Regions from separate parts of the Psychrobacillus sp. 05T411 genome, predicted to be linked through region 3. Evidence: riboswitches for the same ligand, from Rfam matches in the RefSeq annotation. Region 3 holds a riboswitch; each other region holds the start of a gene.
The links. A riboswitch is a leader RNA that binds a small molecule or an ion and turns the genes downstream of it on or off. The one in region 3 is predicted to bind S-adenosylmethionine.

Region 1: another riboswitch for S-adenosylmethionine. It lies ahead of AC1DFT_RS09485 (O-acetylhomoserine aminocarboxypropyltransferase/cysteine synthase family protein); the one in region 3 lies ahead of metA (homoserine O-acetyltransferase MetA).
Region 2: another riboswitch for S-adenosylmethionine. It lies ahead of AC1DFT_RS01660 (methionine ABC transporter ATP-binding protein); the one in region 3 lies ahead of metA (homoserine O-acetyltransferase MetA).

What each region holds. Positions count from the first base shown of each region.
Region 1 covers NZ_JBFTLO010000009.1:42,928-49,915, reverse strand. The annotation lists gene AC1DFT_RS09520 (FAD-dependent monooxygenase) at 1-150, shown strand, start outside; gene AC1DFT_RS09515 (IclR family transcriptional regulator) at 171-932, opposite strand; gene AC1DFT_RS09510 (DinB family protein) at 1,015-1,521, shown strand; gene AC1DFT_RS09505 (PaaI family thioesterase) at 1,643-2,035, shown strand; gene AC1DFT_RS09500 (zinc-dependent alcohol dehydrogenase family protein) at 2,294-3,292, opposite strand; gene AC1DFT_RS09495 (YdcF family protein) at 3,508-4,071, opposite strand; gene AC1DFT_RS09490 (glycerol-3-phosphate acyltransferase) at 4,101-4,742, opposite strand; SAM riboswitch class I at 4,884-5,000, shown strand; gene AC1DFT_RS09485 (O-acetylhomoserine aminocarboxypropyltransferase/cysteine synthase family protein) at 5,119-6,411, shown strand; gene AC1DFT_RS09480 (homoserine dehydrogenase) at 6,513-6,988, shown strand, end outside.
Region 2 covers NZ_JBFTLO010000002.1:21,963-28,950, reverse strand. The annotation lists gene AC1DFT_RS01685 (acyl-CoA dehydrogenase family protein) at 1-1,744, shown strand, start outside; gene AC1DFT_RS01680 (arsenate reductase family protein) at 1,827-2,189, shown strand; gene gcvH (glycine cleavage system protein GcvH) at 2,264-2,644, shown strand; gene AC1DFT_RS01670 (toprim domain-containing protein) at 2,720-3,070, shown strand; gene AC1DFT_RS01665 (thioredoxin family protein) at 3,082-3,402, shown strand; SAM riboswitch class I at 3,443-3,547, shown strand; gene AC1DFT_RS01660 (methionine ABC transporter ATP-binding protein) at 3,640-4,665, shown strand; gene AC1DFT_RS01655 (methionine ABC transporter permease) at 4,658-5,326, shown strand; gene AC1DFT_RS01650 (MetQ/NlpA family ABC transporter substrate-binding protein) at 5,389-6,195, shown strand.
Region 3 covers NZ_JBFTLO010000001.1:24,688-31,675, reverse strand. The annotation lists gene AC1DFT_RS00150 (aldo/keto reductase) at 17-949, shown strand; gene metA (homoserine O-acetyltransferase MetA) at 993-1,901, opposite strand; SAM riboswitch class I at 2,205-2,313, opposite strand; gene AC1DFT_RS00140 (5' nucleotidase, NT5C type) at 2,549-3,070, opposite strand; gene abc-f (ribosomal protection-like ABC-F family protein) at 3,067-4,935, opposite strand; gene AC1DFT_RS00130 (RAxF-45 family protein) at 5,054-5,185, opposite strand; gene AC1DFT_RS00125 (hypothetical protein) at 5,253-5,480, opposite strand; gene AC1DFT_RS00120 (sporulation protein) at 6,023-6,418, opposite strand; gene AC1DFT_RS00115 (AI-2E family transporter) at 6,424-6,988, opposite strand, start outside.

The DNA of each region.
Region 1 (6,988 bases), on a different contig from region 3:
CGTAAATGGGGAGAAATTATTCATGCGGAAGATGACATAACCGTTTTACTACGCAATACAATTTTCGGTAATCATAAAGCTACAAACTATGAAGTAGCGGATCATTTATACAATTACTTTAATGTTCGAAAAAACGAGGTAAAAGCTTAATAGAAAAAGAGAAAGAGGAGTTATTCCTCTTTCTCTTTATATCCGTATATAGCAGACATTTCTTTACTTAATAAAATAATACGTTGGATAATTTCTGAATCGAAGGCACTAGGTACGTCTTCAGTAAAACCGACAACAGAAAAAGCACCTACAAGCTCATGTTTGTAGTTAAGAATTGGAAAGCCGATAGACGATACATGACGCACAAGTGGCTCATAGGAATAAGTAAAATGTTCCGTCCTTATTTGCTTTAGCTCACGTTGAAATTTAGCTATGTTAAATTGATCAATTGATCGTTGTTCTTGTTCAATCCAATTTGTTATTTCCAATGAATTGGCATAAGCCGCAAATATTTTACCGGAAGCTGAGGATAATGGTAATTTTGTGCCTATCTGGGCACCAATATTTAACCCGTAATTGGTATTCCAAATATTCGTAATAACGGGTCCGTCATTAATCCAAGTTGCTAATAGAGTGGTCATACTCGTCAGTTTACTAATTTCTTTAAAATATGGAGTTAATCTTCCTATAAAATCAGCATTTTGCGATGCTGCTGTTCCGTATTCTAAAAATTTATAGCCTAATGAAAAATATCCCCGTTTCTGATCACGATATAATAAGTCCATTTGCGTTAATGTATTTAAATATTTGTATAAATTACTTTTGGAAATACCCGTAATTTCTTGGATATCTGAAAATTTTAAAGGAATATCACTTTGGGCCACGGCGTCGATAATTTGAATTCCTAAAGTTAAAGAGCCTATGGTTGTATTGCTAGACATTACACTCATTCCCTTCTTCTTTTGCTTATTTGTAATGCATCACAAATAACGGTTTAAAACCGACACTAAGGAGTATTTTACTATGACATTAGAAATTTTGAAAGAAAGTTCAACAATTATCCAATCAATTATTGAACAAATGGTTCGTCTAATAGAAACAACAGACGCACCTCTATTATATAAAAAGCCATCAGCTGAAAAATGGTCTCTTATGCAAATTGCTTGTCATGTCAACGAAGCAGTAGAATTCTGGGTAGCCGATTTAGAAGCATTATTAATCGTTCCAGGAGCAAAATGGGGGCGGAACCACGAGCATGTCCGACGCTTGGCTGCTGTGGAAGAAAATTATGTTACTTCTGTTTCGAAAGAACAAGCAATTACACGCCTTGAATCGCTAATTTCTCTTACAGAGCAAGCTTTAGGTAAAGTTCGAGCGGAAGATTTAAGTAACACTGCACCAAGCTATAACCCAAATTTTGATGGTAAACCGCTGTCTTTCTTAATCGATCATTTAATAATAAAACATATAGAGAGTCACCTAGGTCAAATGGAACGTCATTTAGAAAAAGTACAATATCAAAATAGTTAATAGCATGGTAGAAAGCACAAGAGACGCATAGGCGCGCTTTTGTGCTTTTATAGCGAATATGGCAATAAAATCGACCAAACAATGATAAAATGGCAGTATTAGCACTTAGGAGGTTTGTACGATGGACTTTTCTTCTTTGAAATATGAGTTTGAACAATCTAACTTTTTTAAGTATATAGGATTTGAATGTGTAAGCGTGGAATATGGGAAAGTAATCATTCAAATTCAAAAAAGACCCGATATTTCTAATTTGAAGGACATGTTGCACGGGGGAGTGATAATGTCTGGTCTTGATATAGTAATGGGCATAACATCTAGAACATTAGGAGTTAAGGCGGCATCAACCATTCAAATGGAAGTAAAGTTTGTAAATAGTGTCTTCGAAGGAACAACTGAAATAATTGGTGAGCTTATACATCGCTCGGACCATACAGCAATTTTAAATGGCAAAGTAATCGACGAACAAGGCAATTTAATAGCATATAGTACAGCTACATTCAGACTATATTCTTAAACGAAAGTAACACTGAAATAATCAGAGTTATTTTCAAAATGGTATGTAAACAAACAAAGAATGACAAGAAGAGTGGAACGAATATGGAAAAGACGCATTTGCAATTGAGCAAGTAGAAGTATTGAAAATTCCAGCCGTATGGAGAGAAGGGGTACCATACGAAGAAAGCTTCCGAATAACGGAAGCTTTTTGAATGAGAGCGTCTCTTTGAATAATTCTAGAACTTACTAGATTTATCAATAGCATTTCAAAATAATATTACCAATCATTTTTCAAAACAATTTTTCCTATTGCTTTACCTGATTCCATATATTCATGAGCTTTGGAGACTTCATCAAACGTGAAAATTTTGGAATCTAAAAGTGGACGCAGCTTCCCTTCCTCCACAACCTTTGCAACCTTTTTCAAAACTTCACCATTATGTTTATGCATATCTTTGTTTAATATTTTCAATAACATAAAAGTAACATGCAAAGAAAGTCCCTTCGAATGCATGGGAGAGAGGTCATGAGTTGAACGAGCGGCAATGGCTGTTACCGTTCCATGTGGTGCTGCCGCCTCAAAAGAGCGATCAAGGTTTTCACCCCCTACAGTGTCAAAGATGAGGTCAAATCCTTTCCCATTTGTATATTTTTGTACATAGTCTTTAACGCTTTCTTCTCGATAATTTATCGTTACATCAGCGCCAAGTTGAGTGCCAATCTCCAACTTCTCTTTCGATGAGGCAGTTGTATAGACAGTAGCTCCTGCCCATTTGGCTAGCTGAATGGCGATATGTCCGACCCCACCGGTAGCTCCGTGAATTAAGATATCTTGTCCCGGTATAAGCTTTGCTCGATTAAATAATGCTTCCCAAGCGGTAATGGAAACCAAAGGCAAAGCGGCAGCTTCTTCCATCGTCAAATTTTTCGGCTTATGGGCAAGTAAGTCAACATCTGCCAGCATAAACTCTGCAAGAGCACCGCCAGATGTCCCTTTAAATCCACCGGCACATCCAAACACTTCATCCCCAATTTTAAAGTCGGTGACTCCTTCACCGACTGCACATACCAAACCTGCCACGTCTCCGTGTAATACTGCTGGAAACTCCGGCGCAACGGCTGGAACTGCACCAGCTCGGACTTTCGTATCAATAGGATTTACACTTGTAGCCTTTACTTGAATAAGTACATGTCCAGTTTTTACTTGAGGTTTTGAAATCTCTTTAAACTGAAATACAGATGGATCACCAAAAGATTCAATAATTTGCGATTTCATGCTAGTCACTCCTTGTTATTTGTTTTACCTGATAATGGGGAAGGTCAACGCTTGATTCCGAAGAGTCGGAAAAGAAAAAACCTTTAGTCTTCTTTTTACAGAATCAATGATACTTTATATAGTATAAAATTAATAGTAGGCACATTTTCAGCATTTACCCGAAATTAGATTAATAGATTCGAACGCGACAAAAAACTCCGAACATAAGCCCGGAGTCATTTCCCAACAATATAAGTTTTCAAAAGAGCAGCCCGTTCACGCAATCGCACTTTTGCTTCTACCACTTTCGGTGTTTCCGCAGCCACAACATCCGTATCCCAACCGAGCTTACTAGCAAGCATTTTCGCACGATGCAAATGGTAATCACTCGTAATAATCGTCACAGAATCCAAATCGTCTGGCAGCAGCTCTTGTGAAAACAATAAGTTTTCATAAGTAGAGGTTGACTGGTTTTCCACAATGATTCTATTTTCTGCTACTCCATTTTCTAAAAGAAAATTTTTCATGACTACAGCTTCCTCGATATCTTCATCGGGTCCTTGTCCACCAGATACAACTAACTTCACATGGGGATTCTCTACAGCATACGCTGCTGCCGCCTCCAAACGATAGCGTAGAGCTAGTGAAGGGACATTCCCTTTTTTCACTTTTGCGCCGAGCACGATTGCGTATTCATTGGAACCATCTGCTTTCGGCTCCAGCCCGTCATCTAGCCATTTACTTGTGACCATCCACATACCAAATCCGCCTGAAACAACTACTAGTAAAGGAATAAGCACGATCCACCTCATTTTTTTCTTCATTTCATTCACACGGACGGTTTCTTTTTCTTCAAGAAGGCGGATATTCTTGGTTCTTCTTTACGGGCTAGACGACGAAAATTTTCGATATGTAAAACAACTGCCATGGCAAATAAAAACCCCGCGACAGCAACAGGCGCGGCCCCTTCAGCAAACCAAATGGAAGCCACTATAAATACTGCATAAAATACAAACACACCGATCAATAAAAAATCCGTTAATAAAGTCATACCGATTAATAATAAAAATCCAATAAGTCCAATTGGCCAATAAATAGCAAATAAAATACCAATAATCGAAGCGGTCCCTTTTCCGCCTTTAAATCCAGTGTAAATCGGGAAATTATGCCCTAAAATAACAGCAGCCCCAGCTAAATAGAGCAATAAATCTTGTTCCACGGAAGTCCAAGAGCTATATTGTTGCACAAAGAAGCGAACAGCTATAATAACAAATACACCTTTTAAAATATCAATTACAGCTACCAAAATTCCATACTTCATTCCAAGAACGATTGCTGCATTCGAAGCTCCGGAATTTTTAAGCCCTTCTTTTTTAATATTGACGCCACTTAAGGCCTGCGCAACTTTCGAGCCGTGGATTGCACCGACGAGGTAGCTAATTACTAATATAGTCGAAATCCAAACTGCCATCATATCACCTCTCTATCTAATAACTACTATACATTAAACGTTCCAATAACAAAGAAGTTTCAGAATTTTTCATAAAAACACTTGACGAATAGATTGATAGAATCTTATACTTTGTATCAAGATGGAAAACTAAATCTAATACTCTTATCAAGAGTGGCGGAGGGACTAGGCCCTGCGATGCCCGGCAACCACCGAGTTCTAAACTCGGAAAGGTGCTAATTCCTACAAATTCGTTTACCCGAATTTGGAAGATAAGAGGAGGAACATGCGAAACTGCACCCCTCTTCTTAATCGAAGAGGGGTTTTTGTTTGTCCTAAAGATCCTCTCCTGTCTCCCGATGTGCCCATCTAAACTATTTTCTAGGAGGAATTCAAAATGACAAATCTTCAAAAAGAAACAATTCTTTTGCACGGTGGTCAACAACCAGATCCAGTAACAGGTTCACGAGCAGTGCCTATTCACAAAACGACTTCTTACGTATTTCGCGATACAGAGCATGCGCAAAATCTTTTTGCATTGAAAGAAACAGGTAATATTTATTCTCGTATTATGAATCCGACGGTTGATGTTTTCGAGCAACGAGTGGCGCTTCTTGAAGGTGGAACGGCAGCGGTAGCATTATCTTCTGGTATGGCGGCAATTGCCTTCTCGATTTTGAATATTGCGGGAGCGGGAGACGAAATAATTGCAGCAGAAAATTTATACGGCGGTACATTTAATTTATTCGCACATACGCTACCTCGTTACGGCATTACGGTAAAATTCGTTGACGCTACTAATCCGGAAAACTTCCGTGCTGCAGTGACAGACAAAACAAAAGGATTTTTCGCAGAAACGATCGGTAACCCAAGTTTAAATATATTAGATATAGAAAAAGTGGCAGCCATCGCAAATGACGTAGGTGTACCGCTATTAATAGATAACACATTCGCTACTCCGTATGGAACCAACCCGATTAAGCACGGAGCTCATATTGTTATCCATTCCGCAACCAAATGGATTGGCGGACATGGAACAACGATCGGAGGAATCGTGGTAGATGGAGGAAACTTCGACTGGAACTCGGATAAATTCCCAGGTTTTACAGAGCCAGATGTAACTTACCATGGTTTACGATATGGAATTGATGTACCAAGTGTCGCATTTGCCATTAAATTACGGGTACAACTTTTACGTGATTTTGGACCTTCCTTAAGTCCAGAAGCCGCATTTTCGTTTTTACAAGGATTAGAAACACTACATCTTCGGGTTCCAAAGCACAATGAAAACGCACAAAAAATTGCAGAATTCTTAGTAAACCACGAAGGCGTTGAATGGGTGAACTACTTAGGATTGGAAGACCATCCGTCTCATGAACTGGCGAAAAAGTATTTGCAAAATGGATTTGGTTCCATCTTAAACTTTGGCGTAAAAGGTGGAAAAGAAGCTGGTAGCCACATTATTGATAATATTGAAATTTGGTCACATGTAGCAAACGTAGGGGATGCTAAGTCACTAATCATTCACCCAGCGTCTACAACTCATCAACAGTTAACACCAGAAGATCTAGTGAAAACTGGTGTTACAGAGGACTTAATCCGCTTGTCTGTTGGGCTAGAAGCAGTAGAAGATTTACAAAATGCTCTTGATAAAGTACTTGTGGAAAAAACAAATGTCCTCTCTAGATAGAATTTTGTTGTTAATTGGGCGCAAATAGTCTACAATATATAAAATAGTCAATCTTAAATATAAAAACGCTCAATTGTGCAGATTTAGTTGGAGGAGAAAGTATGGCGAAAATAAAAGCAGCAATCTTAGGTTTCGGAACAGTCGGCCAAGGGATTTATCATATTGTCAACGAAAAAAGAGAAGACTTGAAGAAGTCGTTAGGGTTGGACATTGAAATTAGCGCTATTCTTGTCAATAACCTATCAAAAGAAAGAATAGAAACGCCTGGTGTACTAGTGACAGATGACTTTGAGGACATTATGAATGTTCAAGGACTTCAAGTAGTCTTTGAAGCAATTGTCAATGAAGAACCGGCCTATAGCTATTTATGTCGAGCAATCGATAAAGGATGTCATGTCATTACGGCAAATAAAGTGATGTTCTCTAAATATAGTATCCCCCTACAAGAGCGCGCAAAATCACGCGGCGTATTTGTCGGGTATGAAGCAACTACAGCTGGTGGAGTTCCTGTTATTAAAACATTGAAAAATTTACTTCAAGTCAATTCCGTGAAGAAAATTCAAGGGATTTTAAATGG
Region 2 (6,988 bases), on a different contig from region 3:
TTTAGTAGAAGATGTGGATGCAAGCCGTATTTTCACACCAGAGGATTTTACAGATGAACAAAAAATGATTGCGAAAACTGCGGAGGATTATGTTAAAAATGAAGTATTACCTGTCGTAGAAAAACTGGAAAATCATGAGTTTGAGCATTCGGTTCGATTACTTAAATCAGCAGGTGATCTTGGCTTACTTGCAGCGGATATTCCAGAAGAGTATGGCGGGATTGCATTAGATAAAATTTCTTCTGCATTAATTGCGGAGAAATTATCTGTAGCAGGTGGTTTTTCAATTACACATGGTGCTCATGTAGGGATCGGAACATTACCAATCGTCCTTTTTGGTAATGAAGAACAAAAACAAAAATACTTACCAAACTCTGCTTCTGGTGCGAAAATCTCTGCATATGCACTTACAGAGCCAGGTTCAGGTTCAGATGCACTAGGAGCGAAAACTAATGCAAGGTTAAATGCAGAAGGGACGCACTATATTTTAAACGGTGAAAAGCAATGGATTACAAATGCAGGTTTTGCAGATGTATTTGTTGTTTACGCAAAAGTGGATGGGGATAAATTCACTGCATTCATCGTAGAAAGAACATTCCCAGGCGTATCCGTTGGAGCGGAAGAAAAGAAAATGGGCATTAAATCATCTTCGACTCGTACGCTTATTTTACAAGATGCGCAAGTGCCGGTAGAAAACTTACTTGGTGAAATTGGTCGAGGTCATGTCATTGCGTTCAATATTTTAAATATTGGCCGTTACAAATTGGGAGTTGGAACTGTTGGAGGTTCAAAACGTGCATTGGAATTAGCGATTTCTTATGCGAATCAGCGTCAACAATTCAAAACACCTATCTCTTCTTTTAATTTGACGAAACAAAAATTAGCGACAATGGCATCGAAATTATATGCAACAGAAAGCTTAATCTACCGTACTGTTGGCTATTTTGAGGACCGTATGAGTCAGTTGAGTGCTGAAGAACAAAAGGACGGAAAAGCAATTGCAGCATCTATCGCAGAATATGCAATTGAATGTTCGATTAATAAAGTCGTAGGCTCAGAAGTATTGGATTATATCGCAGATGAAGCTGTTCAGTTACATGGCGGATATGGCTTCATGCAAGAATACGAAGTGGAACGCATTTATCGTGACTCTCGTATTAACCGCATTTTCGAAGGAACAAATGAAATTAATCGATTGATCGTTCCAGGGACTTTCTTGAAAAAAGCAATGAAAGGCGAATTGCCACTACTTCAAAAAGCACAAAGCCTGCAAGAAGAGTTACTGATGATGATGCCGGAAGAAGTAAGTGATGCGCCACTAGAACAAGAAAAAGTTTTAGTAGCAAATGCAAAGAAAATTGGTTTACTAGCTGCAGGTCTTGCCGCACAACGTTTCGGTACAAAGTTAGAGGCAGAACAAGAAGTTTTAGTAAACATTGCAAATATCGCTAATAACTTATTCGCAATGGAATCTGCTGTTCTACGTACAGAAAAAGCAATTGGCCGTGACGGAGCAGAAAAAGCAAACCAAAAATTGCTTTATACACAAATTTTCTGCCAAGAAGCATTCGATGAGGTTGAAAAAGCTGCGAAAGAAACGTTAATCGCTTCTGTAGAAGGCGATACATTACGCATGATGCTTTCTGCGCTTCGTAAACTAACACGTTATACTCCATATAATGTTATTACAAAAAAACGCGAAGCTTCTGTTAAATTAATAGACGCGGAGAAATATGTTGTCTAATTAGCTCACTATAAAAATACAGGGAACCGTAGTGCGGTTCCCTGTATTTTTTGATATGATAAATAGAAAAAGGTGAGAAGTAATGACAATTCAATTTTTTGGATATCCTAAATGTAGTACATGTAATAAAGCAAGTAAATGGTTAAAAAACCATGATGTAGAGTTTGTTCAACATCATATTGTGGAAACACCTCCTTCTAAGGAACTTATAAAAGAGATGCTTTCTGCGAGTGGCTTGGAATTAAAAAAACTTTTTAATACAAGTGGCACGAAATATAGAGAGTTGCAATTAAAGGATAAACTACCAAATATGACGGAAGAAGAACAAATTGAAACGCTAGTATCGGATGGAATGCTTGTAAAAAGACCACTTGTCTTTGATGGTAAGCATTTGACTCTTGGTTTCAAAGAAGAAGAGTTTGAACATATTTGGACAAACAACTAAAGTAGCTTGTTTTTACAATAAAAATATGTGAATATTATAAGTGAATATATAACTTATTTGAGAGGGGTATAATTATGAGCACACCAAAAGAATTGAAATATTCAGAAGAACATGAATGGGTAAAAACAGAAGGTGGAAATGCGCGTATTGGTATTACGCATTTTGCACAATCTGAGCTAGGAGATATCGTGTTTGTTGAGCTTCCACAAGTGGGAGACGATATTAAAGCGGGAGATCCATTCGGTAGTGTAGAATCAGTAAAAACTGTTTCAGAACTTTATGCTCCAATAAGTGGAAAAGTTGTAGAAGTAAATAGTGAACTAGAAGATAGCCCTGAATTTGTAAACGAATCTCCGTATGAAAATGCATGGATGATCGTTGTAGAACCATCAGATGCTTCAGAAATTGATGGTTTATTGTCTGCGGAAAAATACGAAGAATTAATTTCAGAATAATAATCAAAACGCCGGTTAATTGTCGGCGTTTTTTTCATATACTATGTTAACGATATAATTAGGGAGAGAAGCTAATTGGCTAATGTTTTTAGTGAAAAAGTAATTCTCGTTGAAGGAAGGTCGGATAAGCTCCAACTTTTACGACTTCTTGATGAATCCCCAGAAATTATTTGTACGAATGGTACGATCTCGAACGTAAAACTAGAAGAAATTTTAAGCCCATATGATGATTTTCCCATCTATGCATTTTTGGATGCGGATAAATCTGGCGAACAAATTCGATCCATCGTCCGAAAAGAATATCCAGAAGCAATACATCTATACACAAATCCAATGTACTGTGAAGTGGCCAACACCCCTTTCAAAGTTTTGGCTTCTATATTGAAACGTGTTAATATTAAGGTGAAAAAAGAATTTTTACTTTAGGATGATGTGTTGTGAATGAATGGACGCGAGAACAGTGGGAGCACCATAAAAAGGACGGACAGCTTTCGCTATTTTATCTTTATACACCGATGTGCGGTACTTGCATGGTAGCAAATAAGATGATGCAAGTGATCAATGAATTAGTACCAAATCCAATAGGTCAAGCAAATATAAATTATTTAGAAAGCCTAGCAATGGATTATGAAATTGAAAGTGTTCCTTGCCTGTTGATTGCTAAAAAAGGACACGTATACAAAAAAATATACGCTTTTCAATCCGTTCCTTTTCTAGTTGAAACAATAAAAAGTATTGACGATGAATTGGTTATATGATAATATACGTTTTACTGAGCAATAAAATCAAATAGTGTTACTCTTATTAAGAGTGGTGGAGGGAAGTGCCCTACGAAGCCCGGCAACCGTCATGTAAATGAAATGGTGCCAAATCACACAAAGCTAATGCTTTGGGAAATGAGAGAATGGATAAGTTCTATTTAGATAGAAAACTTACTTCCCTTCTGCTCTTTTGCAGAAGGGATTTTTTACTGTTAAAGGAAAGGTGAGATTTACATGATTAGTTTAAAAGAAGTTTCGAAGAAGTTCCAAACGAAACAAGGTACGATAATTGCTGTGGATGATGTAAATCTTGACATAAAGCAAGGCGAAATTTTCGGCATTATTGGATATAGTGGTGCCGGAAAAAGTACATTAATCCGGTTACTCAATGGATTAGAGAAACCAACTGCTGGACAAATAATAGTAAATGAAAAAGAAATCACTTCAATAAATGAGGATAAGCTTCGTCAAGTTCGACATAAAGTAAGTATGATTTTCCAACATTTTAACTTGTTATGGTCCAGAACAATTGCAGAAAATATTGCTTTCCCACTTGAAATTGCTGGAGTACCAAAGGATCAGCGAACGGCCCGTGTGAATGAATTGATAGAACTTGTTGGGCTTGAAGGAAGAGGGAATTATTATCCTTCTCAGCTATCAGGGGGGCAGAAACAGCGTGTAGGCATTGCACGTGCCTTAGCAAATCGTCCAGAAGTGTTACTCTGTGATGAAGCAACATCTGCACTCGATCCAGAAACAACGGATGCTATTTTAGATTTATTAGTTAGCATTAATGAAAAACTAGGTTTAACGATTGTGTTAATCACACACGAAATGCAAGTCATTCAAAAGATCTGCAATCGAGTGGCAGTAATGGAAGGCGGGCGTGTTGTTGAAGAAGGCGACGTGTTAGAAGTTTTCCAAAACCCAGAACAACCAATTACAAAACGATTCTTATCACAAGTATCAGAAGTAGGACAAGCGCAGCAGACGATACAAAATTTAGTAGATCTATATCCCAATGGCAAGTTAATCAAACTCGTTTTCGTCGGAGAACAGACCGAGCAACCAATTCTTTCAAGACTCATCAAACAATTTGAGCTAGAAGTAAATATCGTTCAAGGAAATATTTCACATACAAAAAGTGGTGCATTTGGTACGCTAATTCTCCAAATAGATGGAGATGCAAAAGCGGTCGATGAAGCGATTCGATTTATACATGAACAGAAAGTAAGTACAGAGGTGATCAACAATGATTAATACGCTTTTTCCGAATGTTGATTGGCCTAAAATGTGGGAAGCAGCACTAGAAACATTATATATGACAGCAGTCTCCACTATATTAACTGCCATTTTTGGTTTAGCACTTGGGCTCTTATTATTTTTAACAAGTCCACATCAAGCATGGGCAAATAAGCTAGCCAACTGGTTGACAGGTGCTTTTGTTAATATTTTCAGGTCTATTCCGTTTATTATTTTAATCATATTATTAATTCCTATAACGATATTTTTAGTTGGTACAATGCGTGGTCCAAATGCTGCTTTTCCAGCTCTTGTCATTGGAGCTGCTCCATTCTATGCACGTATGGTGTTAATCGGTCTACGAGAAATCGATAAAGGAGTTTTAGAAGCGGCAAAATCAATGGGTGCCAAAACCTCTACTATTATATGGAAGGTTTTACTTCCTGAATCGATGCCAGCTTTAGTTTCTGGGATTACAGTCACTTGTATTTCACTCGTCGGATATACGGCAATGGCGGGAATAATTGGTGCTGGCGGTCTAGGAACACTCGCTTTTCTAGATGGTTTCCAACGCAGTAGAACGGATGTTACATTAATGTCCACGATTTTAATACTGATCCTTGTATTTATTATTCAATGGATTGGCGATATGATTACTACGAAAATAGACAAACGATAAAGGTGTTTCCGGGTTTACCCGATCACATATAAAAATGGGGAAAATAGAAGGAGAGAATACAGATGAAGAAATTTTTAGCTGGAGCATTATTATCGGTAAGTGCATTAACACTTGCGGCTTGTGGGGATGACGATAGCAGCAAATTAGTAGTAGGTGCTTCTAACACACCACATGCTGAGATTTTAGAAGAAGTAAAACCAATCTTGGAAGAACAGGGAATTGAATTAGTTATAGAATCTTATCAAGACTACGTATTACCAAATAAAGATTTAGAATCTGATGAGCTAGATGCAAACTATTTTCAACATGTTCCGTACCTAGAGGATCAAATTGCTACATTTGGTTATGATTTTGTAAACGCTGGCGGAATTCATATCGAACCTATCGGATTATATTCTAAAAAATATGGTTCTATTGAAGAACTTCCAGAAGGCGCTACAATTTTAATGAGTAACTCAGTTCCAGACCATGGTCGTGTTTTAGCGATGCTTGAAAATGCAGGATTAATCACATTAGCAGAAGGAGTAAATAAAACAACTGCTGAAATATCTGATATTGTAGACAATCCAAAAAATCTTCAATTTGATCCTAACTACGAATCTGCTTTAATGGTTCAATTGTACGAAAATAACGAAGGTGATGCATTACTTATTAACTCAAACTATGCAATTGATGCAGGGTTAAATCCAATCGAAGACTCTATCGCAATTGAAAACTCCGATTCACCATACGTAAATATTATTGCAACAAAAGCTGGTAACGAAAATAATGAAAACATCAAAGCATTAGTAGACGCATTACACTCACAAGAAATCCAAGACTTCATCCAAAAAGAGTGGGGCGGCTCAATCGTACCAGTAAACGAATAAGTGAAATGATCAAGCGGGCACGCGTATAAAGTGCCTGCTTTTTTTATTCTTTAGGGAAATATAAAGTGGATAGTATGTCACTATATAGGGATACTGCGACGTAAAGAACCTTATAAGGTGGCCACTATGATTTTCGCTGCTGTCGACGCTTTCCGCCGGGTGAGCGATGAGCCATCCCCGCCGCCCTTAGGCGTACGTTGGGATGTCTCATTTGCCCACTCATCCGGCAGGAGTCGCCGCCAACATCGAAAATCAACAGAAAATGCTCGCTTATTAGTGCCGACTCGCTAAAAACCAAAATTCTATACAGTTTTCCAAATATATATTTCCATTAAATGGATTTGGACAATCAACTCTTCATGGAAAGCAACCATTTTTTAAAATAGCAAGTCGACTTAGATTGAGATAATAAGGATTTATTCCAATAACTGGGTGATAGAAAAGAACTTTATTCTAAAAGATGTGCCCTTTATTTGGAAACCGCATTTTCTAAACATTACGTAGTCGAATGGATTAATTTAATCTCTGATATGTATCGACACTAAATTAGGTAGCAATTCCCATGGATTTTCGCTGCAGGGCGGCGACTCCAATGGGATCAAGTGAGCAAGATGAGACTTCACATCGTACGCGCTAGCGGCGGTGAAGGCTCATCACTCACCCCATGGAAAGCGTCCGACCTGCAGCGAAAATCCCAGCGGACACCTCATTCAACTCATTACGTCGCCGTATCCCTATACTGTTCATCTCTCCTGTTACTTCGAAAATAAGATACATATAGAGACCATTTATG
Region 3 (6,988 bases):
GAGTTGTTTTACTAGTATGGTAGTCAAAGTCGAGATCGGTAAAACAGGATTATTTGTAAATCCAGTTGGATTAGGTACAAATGCAGTAGGAGGACATAATCTATTTCCTAATCTAAACGATGAAACTGGAAAAGAAATCGTTCGTACAGCAATTAATAATGGAATTGACTTTTTGGATACAGCTTTCATCTACGGTAAAGGGAGATCGGAAGAGTTAATTGGAGAAGTCTTAAAAGAAAGTCAGAGCCGACACGAAATTATATTAGCTTCAAAAGGGGCACACAAATTAGAAGATGGACAAGTTTTTATAGACAACTCTCCTAAGTTTTTAAGAGAAACGGTGGAAAATAGTTTGCGCAGTCTACAAACTGACTATATTGATCTATTTTATATACATTATCCAGATGAAAATACACCGAAAGCAGAAGCAATTGGCACACTTCAACGTTTAAAAGAAGAAGGAAAAATACGTGCCATTGGTGTATCGAACTTTTCCCTTGATCAATTAAAGGAGGGCAACCAAGATGGATATATTGATGTCCTTCAATCTGGTTACAATTTATTAAAACGCGATGCAGAAAATGAATTTTTACCATATACGCTGGAAAAGAAAATTTCCTTTATTCCTTATTATCCACTTGCATCTGGCTTATTAACGGGAAAATTCGATAAGAATAGTACATTTGAAGATGGTCGTTCCAAAAATCCATTATTCCAAGGGCAACCATTTGTACAAAACCTGGAAAAAGTGGAGCAACTACGACAAATAGCAGGCGATAGAAATGTTGGAATTGCAAATATTGTACTTGCATGGTATTTAGCACAGGAAGCAATCGACGTAATCATTCCTGGAGCAAAAATACCGGAGCAAGTTTTAGCTAATTTGAAAACCTTAGATGTGCAACTTTCAACTGATGAAATTGCAGAAATTGATCGGATTTTTAAATAAAAACTAGCACAGAGCAAACGAATGCTCTGTGCTTTTCTATCGTTTATTCCCACTCGTAAGGTGTTTCTTGGTATACGTAATAGTTCAACCAGTTGGAAAATAATAAATGCGTATGGGAACGCCATGTATTTAATGGTTCTTTAGATGGGTCATCATTCGGGAAATAATTTTTTGGTACATCGATATCAATTCCTTTATCCAGATCACGGTTATATTCATCAGCTAAAGTTGTTGCGTCATATTCTAGGTGACCAGTAACCATAATATGTTTTTCATCTTTGGAAATGATCAAAAAAACGCCAGCATCGTCTGATAGAGAAAGTATATTTAATCTTGGATCGTTTTTAATTTTTTCATAAGGGATCGATGTATAACGAGACACAGGAGCGTTGAAAACATCGTTAAATCCGCGTACAAGATTAACCGTTAAATCAGATAAACGATGATTAAATACACCAAAGCATTTCTTTGGTAGTTCGTATTTATCGATTCCATAATGATGATACAAAGCAGCTTGTGCCCCCCAACAAATATGGAAAACAGATGTGACATTCGTTTTAGTCCACTCCATAATTTCCTTCATTTCATCCCAATAATTCACATCCTCAAACGGTAGATGCTCAATTGGGGCTCCAGTAATTATCAGCCCATCGTATTTACGATGTTTGATCTCTTCGAACGTTGTGTAAAACGTATCTAAATGCGTTTTACTTACATTTTTAGATTCATGGGAAGCCATGTTCATAAAAGTAACATTCACTTGAAGTGGTGTATTCCCTAATAATCTTAAAAGTTGCAGCTCTGTTTTTTCTTTCTCAGGCATTAAGTTTAAAATAATGATATTCATAGGACGTATATCCTGCCCAGTAGCACGTTCCTCATCCATCACGAATATCTTTTCTTTTTTTAATAAGGCCGTCGCTGGCAACTGTTTTGGTACATTAATCGGCATTTTCTTCCTCTTCCTTTCTATGTAACATCAATTACACCTCGGCGTAATTACGTCCAGATTTTGAATCGAGCTTGAGGCCTACAGGATGTCGCGAACTTAGACTGCCTTCTTTAACTCCTTTCAAAATCTGTGACATCCTCCGGAGGCTTTATCTTCGTCCAGCGGGCGTTTGAACACAAGCTGAACAGTAAACAAAACCGCATTCATCTCACCTTCTATAGAGATGAGAGTATTTTCGCTGAATGAAGATAAAAACCCTCTTTTCTCATGGATAAGAAAAGAGGGTGTAAGGATAGCTCTCAGTTCTTATCTCTCAAGACCAAAAATCTTGTAGGAGTTAGCACCTTTCTGACAATGTCAGAGGTTGCTGAAGCTTCACAGGGCCATGTCCCTCTGCTTCTCTTGATAAGAAGTATTTAATTGGTGTATTTATGTAATCTAGTAAATACTACCACGAGCAAAATATTTGTGCAACTAGTTAAAATTATTAGTAAAAATTTCTTTCTTAATGGATATTCTAATAGAAAGGTCTTTATTCATAATTTTTTCTTTTCTTTCATTTCAAGGATAAGCTTATTCAGGCGAAGTTTTATCGCTTTTTGTACGAGTTATTAATGTTACTGATAATTAACATAGGATACTTTATATTACAAAAAATAATATTCGACTTCTTTCCAATTATTCAAACGTGTGTATCTGTTTTCGTTCCTATTATGAGGAGCGGAAAATAAAATCCCCTCCCCGCAAAATGCATCTAAATTACTTGGCGTATCATCTATTAAATAATCTGCCCGAATGATACTTTTATCTCCACAAAAAACGAAATGCTTTTCATTCAAGAAAGGAAAATGCTTTTTCAACCATTGATATTTTGGTGCCAATGAAGCAGGAAAGTCCATCGCCGCGGTAACAATGAAAATCTCATATTGCTCATTTAATCCTCGCAATGCATCTTGACTTCCTTCAATCACCTCTAAATCGAGAAAAAAAGTTTCCTCTGCTAAATAATCATTCACTTTCTCCTTAAAACGTTGATCTAGCTCCGCTAATAGCTTTCCCTGAAGATGAATTACATTATAGTTTGAATTGTATTCTGCATTAAAAAGCTGCAAACATTTCATACTGAAAGCCGAAATAACTTCATCCATATCTATTGCAATGCGTTTCAATTTTCATTCTCCATCCATTTCTCCAATAATTTCTCTAATTGCTGCTCTTGTAGTTTTTTAGTTTCCATCAATCGCTCATAAGTCTCCCAATCATTTTCCAACTCTATTTGACTTCCTAATGTTTTGATTTCTAATTCTAATGCAGCAATTTCCTCTTCAATTGGTTGTTTTTGTTTTATCTTAGTTTGATTTGATTTAACTGATTCTTTTGTTTCCACGAGTGTGAGTGGGGATTGTTTAGTCTGTAACTCCTCCCATTTTCCACGTGCCCACTCATATGGACCTTCAAAGGTAGTTAGTTGTCCTTGATCTAACCAAGAAGTCCTTGGAAAAAGCTTATTTAAAAAGTATCGATCATGCGAAACAGCAAGAATCGTCCCTTGAAAGTCTTCTAGAGCATCTTCTAATACTTCTCTTGAATCGATATCTAGATGATTTGTTGGTTCATCTAGCATCAATAAATTTATATCCTGATGCATGAGTTGCGCAAGGCGAAGACGCATGCGTTCTCCTCCACTTAGATCACCTACTCGTTTAAACACATCAGGTCCGTAAAACATAAACTTTGCTAATATGTGACGCGCATCCCCCTCGAAGACATTCACTTCACTACGAAACACATCGATGAGACGAGCTTTTGGATCCGAGATTTGGTAATGCTGCGAAAGAAAGCCTACACGTACATTACTACCTAGCCGTGCACTCCCTTTATCTACTGGAACTTCTCCACGAAGTAAATTTAATATAGTAGATTTTCCAGTGCCATTACGTCCGACAATCGCTACACGATCTTTCCAGTACACATGTAAGTTAGCATGATGAAGTAACACTTTTTCATCGAATGATTTGCACACGTCCTCCATTATGATCACTTCTTTTCCGCTTCTCTCCGCGGTTTCAAAAGTCAAATCCATCTTTTTCGGGTCAGTTAGCGGCTTTCTTACCTTTTCCATCCGTTCTAAAGCCCTTTCCATATTTCTCGCTTGACGGTGTAAACCAGGATTTGGAGGAATGGCTTCATTTGCCCATTGCCTTAAACGTTTAATCGCCTCTCTCATTTTTTTAATCTTTTTTTGTTGTTCTTCGTATGCTTGAAACTCACGTGTGAGTCGTTCTTCTTTTTCAATACTAAAAGCAGAGTAATTCCCATGATAGACCGTTAGTTCACCTTCCTCTAAATCCGCCACTTTTGTTACAACTTGGTCTAAAAAGTACCGATCATGCGAAATAATGACAACTGTGCCAGTATAATTAACTACATATTCCTCCAGCCATTCCACTGCAAATAAATCCAAATGATTCGTCGGCTCATCGAGCAACAGTAAATCAGGCTTTGTCAGTAAAAGTTTGCCCAACATGATCTTTGTCTGTTCTCCACCACTCAAACTTAAAAAAGATTGTGAAACAAAATTGGATAACTGAAGCCCTTGAATCACTTTATCTAGTTCGGATTCCATTATATAGCCACCGAGGTTCGAAAATTCTTCTTGAACATTTCCATATGTTTGCAGTAGCTTTTCCATATCTTTTGGATTGGAGGTAGACAACTCCTTCTCTAGTGCTTTCATTTTCGTTTGCAATTCGTTTAATGTTTGAAAAGCACTTTTTAACACATCATAACCTGTGATTGCTTCAGAAAAAATAGGTATCTGTGCCAAGTAGCCTATCTTCGTTCCTTTTTTATAATGGATACTTCCTTTATCCGTCGCTTCTATACCGGCAACTAACTTAAATAAGGTCGTTTTTCCAGCACCGTTTCGCCCAACGATTCCAAGTCGATCCCCTGTTTTAATAGAAAGTGATAGATTATCGAAAATGGTATTTCCTCCGAGCATTTTACTAATTTCTTGTATTGTACATATCATATTGTTCGCTTCCTTTTCAATTAGATTTAATTCAGCTGGAAGCATTTTTCTGCACAAAAAAAGACTGCCTGAAAAGCAGTCTTTTCCATGTGTGTATGGTTCAGAAAGAATGACTTTATCAGCTGTGAAATTCATTTAATTTGCTAAAAATGGACAGACTGGTCCCGTTGTCAGCAATTTCATGAGTAATGGCACAAGATGTGGATAAAAATTCCAATATAAATCTATGTGCATTCACAGCGTTTTTCATTCTTCCTTCACCTCCGTTCAGTATAGTTAAATTAATAGTATCATGATTTTTCTAATAATTCAATGGATTATTCAGCTGGTTTTTCAAAAGTTGGATCATTCATATCGTCTCCAGTATCGGGTACACCAAGATCATTTTCTTGATTGACTTCTTCGTTTCCGGTGTTTGGAATATCTTTGTCACGGCTATCCATTTGCGTTTCGGGATTCGCAGGTTCATTTGAATCTCGATTAGAACCACACGCTGCTAGCATAAGCAATGAAACGAGTAACATTAGGCAAATTCTTTTGTTCATTTATTTACCTCCTATTTTTTCATTAGATTGTGCCAATTTTGCAGCTTTATACGAAAAGAAAAACTACCATTGTAAGTCGATCATTCTTAGTATAGAGATAGTGCGTCTTAAGCAAATGCAGTAAATCCAATAAATGAATAAGGGCAACTAATCGGACATAGAAAGCAACCAGTTCTATTCTGAAAGCAACTAGATCCGTACGAGGGCAACCAAATTGTCGGTGAAAGCAACCATTTCTTAAAATAGATCTTTACTTGGATTGAGACGACTCGGAATGTGACGGATTTTTTATAAACGATGAGATTTTTTGCATGTTTATTGGACAATCTTCTCTAGATAAATAGAATCTATACTTGTGCCGTAGCGCGCCTGGCTCATGACTGCCGCAAGCGTTCACCTGGCTACGCTTTATCACTATATTGCGTTTAATAAAAAAATCACCTACCTGATGATGTTTGTAAAAAGTTGTATATTCAATACAAATTGAATAATTCCCACAAAAAGAAAAACCCCAGTATGGTCACTGGAGTTTACACATCTTCTTATTCTTCTATATCGAAGTAAATTTCATCTTCATCACTGAATTCCTTGCCATTTTCAAATAAAACAGTCGTTCGTAAAATTAATTTGGAAACGTCCTCTGCTTCATCTGGTAACCATCTCTCATCTGGCATAATTTCAAAAGGAATCATTTGCATATCCTTGGAAGCGACGGATCCAACTAATTCAATTGAATGTTTGGAGATAATTTCGGAAACAAGTTCGTTTCTTACTTTAAAAACCTCTAGTTTAATATTCTCAACAGAAACATCGTCATGCACACCATCTATATAAATGGTACCAGATAGATTAATACCATGTTCAATATAAGGATGGTCAACCACTGTATCAATTTTAATCGATTGTACTTCTATAGAAGATTCAAACTTCTTTGCCATTACTCTCAATCCACCTTGTTATTTATATGCTCATATTGGTTTTCTAAATTAGGTTCATATTTATTGTAACGTCTTTTATATAAAGTATAAAAATGAGCAACAATCACTTTCAATATTGCATACCCTGGAATCCCAAGAATAACACCAGGTACTCCAAATAAAGCCCCAGAAGTAATTAGTACGAAAATAATCGTAATTGGATGCACATGAAGGGATTTACCCATAATTTGTGGAGAAATGAACTTTCCTTCCACAAATTGAACTATTGTCCATACAATCGCAAGTTTCACTAACATGAATGGCGAAGAAACAAGCGCTATAATTGCAGCTGGAGTAATCGCTATTACAGGACCTAAATAAGGTACAACACTTGTCACCATTGCGATAACACCGAGTAGTAATGCGTAATCCATTCCAATGATTGTAAAACCGATAAATATCATAAATCCAATACACATGGACACTAAAATTTGTCCTTGAATATAAGCACTGATTTGGTTATCTATACTTTTGAAAACGGATTGAAAATCATCCCGCATACGTGGCGGAAAAACTTTAATCACAAATCTT